Regions from separate parts of the Actinopolymorpha sp. B11F2 genome, predicted to be linked through region 1. Evidence: riboswitches for the same ligand, from Rfam matches in the RefSeq annotation. Region 1 holds a riboswitch; the other holds the start of a gene.

Region 1 (3,402 bases):
GGCCTCCGCCCAGAGCGCCGATCCCCGCCTTGCCCGCGCTGTCGAGGACGTCCTGACATCGCTGGCTGACCTCGACCAGGCGGAGTACCGCGCACGTCGGCTTGCTGAACGCCTCGCCCAGGTCCTGCAAGGCGCCTTGCTCGTGGAGTACGCCCCGGCCGAAGTGGCCGACGCCTTCTGCGCCTCCCGGCTCAGCGGGGATGCTGGCGTGACGTTCGGCACCCTCCCGCGCGGCGTCGACGCCGACGCCATCCTCCACCGCGCTGTGCCGGATTTCTGACTCGGTTCCGGCGTGGTGTGATCTTTCCCCCACATATGCAGCGCCGTACCCTAAGTGCCATGCCTCCACCAGGCTTCCATTTGGCGCTTCCCCCCAGCTACTACGGTGGGGTGCGCACGGTCATCCCCTGGTGCTCGCACTCACCTTCATGATCCCGATTGGCGTTCTCATCGGAGGTGCATTCGCAGCACATGAGACGTCGGCCGCTGCGATCTTCCTGGTCGGGTTGATCCTTTCCGCGATCGCCTATGCTCTTTTCTCCCCGCCGTACGTCTGGGATTCAAGGGCAGGCTCAAGAGCGCGGATTGTCGCAGGTACTGGCGCCTCCTGGCATTGCTCGCCATAGTCTGCGTTGCGTTCTCAATACTTGTCTCTGCACAACGGACAGGCCATCCCGAGCACTCGCCATGACCGCAATAGGGCTGCTCTGCTATGCCGGCGCATATCACTTGCGAAGGGTCTATGGGGTTCATCGCCGCTTCTCTCCGCCTGCACCCGCTTACGGCAACCTTGCGCGAAGGACATCCATGCGTTGTCGCAGCCGATCGAGGTTCTCCTCTGCCACCTCCTCGATCGATCGCCCGCTGGTGAGTTCGGCGGCGAGGTCGGTACGACGCTGCACGATCGCCTCTTCACCCTCCCGCAGCGCGGCCTCGATGTTGCCAGCGAGCCGCGCCGGGTCGGTCTCGATGGCATAGCGGGTCCGGATCTCGAGCGAGAGCAGAACACCGTCACCGTTGAACTCGGCGGCGACGGCACCTCGTTCGCGCTCCACGCGGAGCGACTCCGAGGACAGCCTCGCGAGGATGTCCCGCGCCCCCGGGATCGTCGTCACCAAGCCGCGGAGCGCCGCGGCGACCTCGGACCCAGCGGCCTCGCTGAAGCCCGCGTCGGCGTAGGCCACCTGCTCGGCATGGGCCGCCTCGTCACGGGCGGCACGGTAGAGCGCCGCGATCTCGCGGTCCAGCACCTGGGCCTGCAGGACCCGCTGCCATCGCGGGTCGACTTCGACGTGCTTGATCCGGCCGACACCGTCGACGCTCAACTGGATCACCCTGCGTCGGTCCTCGACCGTGTAGCTCCGCGAGACGATCTGGTCGCGGACACGCTGCACGCGCCCGTCCAAGGCAACGAACCCGAGCGCGAGATCGTCAGGTCCCGCCCCCATGGCGAAGCCATCCAGACTCACACGTGACCCCCGAGTAGTGCCTGACCTGCGCCGCTCTGGTGGCGAGCACCGTAACGGCTGGACATCGAATCATGTCAAGGTCTGGGGAGCACCTGCCAGCCCACGGGCCCGGCCCTCTGCACTAGGCTCGTGGTTACCGCGACTGGCGCAGGCAAGGTGGAATCGACCACCGGGGAGCGGCGTACGGGCTGCCGTACGACAGAACACCGTCCCGTACGACCGAGCACGGGCACCGCGCGCCTGGGTGCCTGGGTCTGAGGGCGTGTCCCTGAACCACAGGGCACGCACGACCAGGCGGTCACCGAGTGACCGTCACCACCGCTGACCCAGGAGGAGCAATGACGCAGCGTACTGGTCTCGACCTCGCCGCCAGGCTGGCCGACGCCGATCCGGAGATCGCCCGGCTCATCGAGGCCGAGGGCCGTCGGCAGTTCGAGAAGATCCGACTGATCCCGAGCGAGAACTACGTGTCCCAGGCCGTCCTCGAGGCGACCGGCACGGTTCTCACCAACAAGTACTCCGAGGGCTACGCCCGCAAGCGCTACTACGAAGGCCAGCAGATCATCGACGAGGTGGAGGAGCTGGCTGTCGCCCGCGCCAAGGAGCTCTTCGGTGTCGAGCATGCCAACGTCCAGCCCTACTCCGGCTCACCGGCCAACCTCGCGATCTACCTCGCGTTCATGCAGCCGGGCGACACGGTCATGGGGATGTCGCTTCCGATGGGCGGCCACCTGACGCACGGCTGGAGCGTCTCCGCGACCGGGAAATGGTTCCGCTCCGTGCAGTACTCCGTCGGGCGCGAGACCGGCCGGGTCGATCTCGACGAGGTGCGTGAAATCGCTCGCGCAGAACGCCCGAAACTGATCTTCTGCGGTGGAACAGCGATCCCGCGACTCATCGACTTCGAGGGGTACGCCGAGATCGCCCGCGAGGTCGACGCCCTTCTCGTCGCTGACATCGCCCACATCGCCGGCCTCATCGCAGGCGGAGCGCATCCCTCGCCCGTCGGACACGCGCCGGTGATCTCGACGACGACCCACAAGACCCTGCGCGGGCCCCGAGGGGCGATGCTGATGAGTGACCAGGAGCATGCCAAGCCGCTGGACCGAGCGGTCTTTCCTGGACTCCAAGGTGGGCCGCACAACCACACCACCGCCGCGATCGCCGTTGCGCTGAAGGAAGCCGCCACCCAGGAGTTCACGGCGTACGCAGGGCAGATCGTCGAGAACGCCAAGGCGCTCGCCACCGCCCTCATCGAGCGCGGGTTCGATCTGGTCTCGGGCGGCACCGACAACCACCTGATCCTCGTCGATCTCACGAACAAGGATGTCGGCGGCAAGCCGGCTGCCAAAGCCCTGGACAGGGCTGGCATCGAGCTCAACTACAACACGGTTCCCTATGACACCCGGAAGCCGTTCGATCCCTCCGGGATCCGGATCGGTACCCCCGCTGTCACCACTCGTGGCTTGACTCCCGCGCACATGGCCCAGATCGCGGCCTGGATGGACGAGGCCGTGGAGGCGGGCAAGAAGGACGATGGCGAGGCGCTCGACCGGATCGCGGCGGACGTCCGCGACTTCACCAAGGCGTTCCCCATCCCGGGCTGGCCGGCCAGCTGACTCTGGTCAGAGACAGCAGCGAGCCCCGCTGACCGACCTCAGCAGGTGGCCAGCGGGGCTCATGCGAGGGAACGCCCTCGTCGGGTGATCAAGGCGTTCGGGTCAATGGTGACCGGCAATGGGATCAGTGCCTCCCAGGTCTCACCCGGTCAGAGCCGTTCCGCCAGACAACCCCACGCCCCGCGCCCGGTCGGAGCGCGACGATGTCGGGAACGAAGTTGGCACCTGGCAGGCGTACGCGGCCACCGACGCTCCATCCGGATCGCGCACCTCACCGGTGGTTTGTTCCGGTTCCGCCGGTTCCTGACGTGCCG
Region 2 (3,402 bases), on a different contig from region 1:
GGCCATCCGACCGACTACGGGATCCACACGCTGCGCGGCTACTTTCGCCAACGCCTGGACGTCGATATCGACGGCGAGATCGGTGCGCGCGACTGGCTGACCTTCTCTGAGCAGGGCCTTCGTATGGTCACCGCCGGAGCGGTCTATCACGATGAGGTCGGACTGCAGAACGTCCGCGACCGCTTCGCCTACTATCCGCGTGACGTGTGGTTCTACCTGCTGGTGGCGGGTTGGTGGCGCATTCACCCGGAAGCCAACCTGGTCGGCCGGGCCGGTTCCGTGGGAGACGAGCTCGGATCGGCGCTCATCGGATCGCGGCTGGTGCTCGATCTGATGCGGCTGTGCTTCCTGATGGAACGGCAGTACGCGCCCTATTCGAAGTGGTTCGGGACGGCCTTCTCCCGGCTGGCCTGCGCCGCCGAGCTGTCGCCGATTCTGTGGCAGGCGCTTCAGGCAGAGACGTGGCCGGAACGCGAGAACGCGCTGATGGCTGCCTACGAACAGGTCGCAGCGATGCACAACGCACTGAACATCACCCCACCCGTGCCCACCGAGGTGCACCAACTGTGGGACCGTCCTTTCAAAGTGATCTGGGGCGACTTTCCCGGCGCGCTCGGTGCCCAGATCCAGGACCCTGCGGTGAAGCGCATCGCCGAACGATGGCCCGCCGGCGGCGTCGACCAGTTCAGGGACCTTCTGCTGGCTCCCGGTCACCGCAGCCTGCTGCTCCACCTGTTTGAGTAGGTTCGCGGCACGAGGCTTGCGCAAGCTGGTTTGGCCTCCGCGGAGACCTCGGCGTCCTCAGTGGTGGAACAACCGGAGGCCGGTACGGGCGAGAGCGATCTGATGCTCGCGGCAGGCGTCCTCCACATCGGTGGAACGGATCGATCCGCCTGGCTCGGCGATGTAGCCGACGCCGTGCCGGTGTGCATGGTCGACGTTGTCGCGGAACGGCAAGGCGCCGTCCGAGACGAGCGCGACCTCACTCAAGCCAGTCAGCCACTGCCTGCGTTGGGCGTCCGTCAGCGCGCGTGCGGGCTTGGAGAGTGCGCTCGCCATTCGCGTACTCTCGTCCGGTGTGAGGTCGCCCTCGATGAAGCGGATCTGCCAGTTGATCCGGTCCTGACGCCGGATGGACGGTTGGAACGCGAGCGCGCGGACCTCCGGGTGGCGTCGCAGCCACCAGGTGTCGGCCTTCGCGCCGGCCAGGCGGGTGCAGTCCACGCGGGACTGCTGGCCGGCACCGATCCCCAGGGTCGCCCCACCACGCAGGTAGCACACCGAGTTGGACTGCGTGTAGCGCAGGACCGCCAAGCCCAGCAGGAGATCCGCCGCTGCCGTCGCGGGCAGCGCACCGCACACGACGTTGTCCAGCAGCGTCGTGGAGAGCGTCACCTCGTCGCGTTGCTGGAACAGCCGCAGGCCGAACACGTCCCGTGCCTCGCACGCAGGGGGTCTGTAGGTTTCGTCTGCTTCCATGACCAGAAAGCGGCCATTCCGTTTCTTGCTGAGCGTCGCGACGGTGCCGGGGGCATAGCCGGGAGCGACGATGCCGTCGCAGACCACGTTGGTCAGCAGCGTGGCGAGTTCGGTGTCGACCGGGTGTGAGACGGCGGCGAAATCACCGTAGGAGGATTTCGGGTCGGCGTCGCGGGCACGCACGTACGCGCTGGTGAGCGCGCCGACCTGCTCGCGGTCGATGGCGTAGAGCTCGGCGGTGACGTCATCGACGGGTCCGGCCACGGCCGCGCCGGCCGGCGAGACGTGCTTGAAGGAAGCAGCCGCTGGTCGGTGCAGGGCTCGGCTGGCCTCCAGCACCAGTTGCCAGCTGTTCAGCGCGTCCAGCATGTTGATGAACGACGGGTTGCCCTGCAGCACCCGGACCGGCCACTGGCCGGGGCGCACTGGCGCGGCGTTGGCCGCCTGCTGGGGGTTGATTCCGTAACGCAGATCCACGGCGTAGCCTCCTGGGTGTCAGCCGGACATCACTGACGGAGGCGCCCAGGCGGTCGACGCATCACGCGGGAAACGGCCGCTCCCTGGTGGTTGTCCACCTTCGCCAGTTGCGGCCAAGCCGAATCTTACCCGGCGAGGATCTCCTCCAGAACGAACGACGCGACCGCCGGCAGGCCGTCGCCGTCGCGAACTGCCCAGGCGCAAACGACCAGGGCCTTCCAGAGCGCCCAGCCTTGTCCACGCTGCCAGGTCGCCTCGTCCACCTCCAGCCGATCGCGGAACGCGGCCCGGCTCTTGCCGGTCAGCATCGTCCAGGCGATCGCCAGGTCGCAGGCCGGGTCTCCGACCCCGCAGGTGCCGAAGTCGATGACGGCCGCGAGCGCACCGTCCTTCACCAGAAGGTTTCCCGAGGCGATGTCACCGTGGAACCAGACCGGCCGGTTGTCCCACGAGGCTCGCAACGCTCGTTCCCAGATCTCCTCGGCGGTCTCGGTCCGGATCAGACCGTCCAAGGTCTCCAGAGAGGCGCGGGCCCACCCGTCATAGGTCGTCAGTGGTCCGCCACGGAACCAGTTGTGCAGTCCCGGGCCCGGTCCGCCTGTCGGGTCGACCCGCTGCAGGGACACGAGGAACTCCGCCAGGTCGATGGCGAACGCCGTCATGTCCTCGACGACGGCACGGTCGGCTGGTTCGCCACCGAGCCACCGATAGATCGACCAGTCGTGCGGAAAGCCCTTATCGGGTACGCCTCTGGCCAGCGGAACCGGGATCTCCAACGGCAACGCGGGTGCGAGAACCGGCAGCCACCGGTGTTCCTTCTCCACCGCCAGCGCGTACTCCTCGGCAGTCGGCAGCCGCACCAGCATCTCGTCACCGAGGCGGAAGGTGCAGTTGTCCCAACCCTGCGCGTCGACCGGCCGGACCTCGAGATCGGCCCACTGCGGGAACTGCGCGGCGATCAACCTGCCCGCCACCGCGGCGTCAACCGGCTTCCGGTCCGGTAACGGCAGGACCTCGGGCGTCTCGTTCATCGGGGGCCGAACGTACGACGCCCCATCGGAGCACCGCAAGCCGTTTTCCGATCGCCCCGAACTCGGCTCCGTAGTCCCATGGGCTCTACGTGGGCGGCGTACCGAGAACCATGATCGTCATCGGTCTCCCATCGGTCGTGGCTGCCGTTAGCCATGACCAGGGGGTGGGTCCGAGGTCGTCGGCGTCGGCGCTGGTGGCGTCCTTGACGTTGGTGATGAGTGCCCGGCTTCGTCTGAGGGGCGTGAGTCGGAGGGCGTGGCTGAGGATGTCTCTTAGAGCCTGTTCCTGAATCTAGATCCTTCCGTGTGACCTTGATTTCCGATCTTGACTCGATCTGACGAGTTGTCGGCTGAGGAGCCGGATCGCAGCCCATCTGACCATTGATTCGTGGTGTTCGGGTTGGCGTTCGTAGTC

The links. A riboswitch is a leader RNA that binds a small molecule or an ion and turns the genes downstream of it on or off. The one in region 1 is predicted to bind ZMP and ZTP.
Region 2: it holds a riboswitch for ZMP and ZTP, as region 1 does, so the genes downstream of both, ABN034_RS25925 (phosphoribosylaminoimidazolecarboxamide formyltransferase) here and glyA (serine hydroxymethyltransferase) in region 1, are expected to answer to the same signal.

What each region holds. Positions count from the first base shown of each region.
Region 1 is NZ_JBEFTX010000001.1:142,386-145,787, forward strand. It holds gene ABN034_RS00695 (acyl-CoA dehydrogenase family protein) at 1-280, shown strand, start outside; gene ABN034_RS00700 (hypothetical protein) at 780-1,448, opposite strand; ZMP/ZTP riboswitch at 1,598-1,722, shown strand; gene glyA (serine hydroxymethyltransferase) at 1,808-3,088, shown strand.
Region 2 is NZ_JBEFTX010000016.1:177,918-181,319, forward strand. It holds gene ABN034_RS25920 (DUF4037 domain-containing protein) at 1-744, shown strand, start outside; gene ABN034_RS25925 (phosphoribosylaminoimidazolecarboxamide formyltransferase) at 802-1,956, opposite strand; ZMP/ZTP riboswitch at 1,993-2,077, opposite strand; gene ABN034_RS25930 (aminoglycoside phosphotransferase family protein) at 2,082-2,987, opposite strand.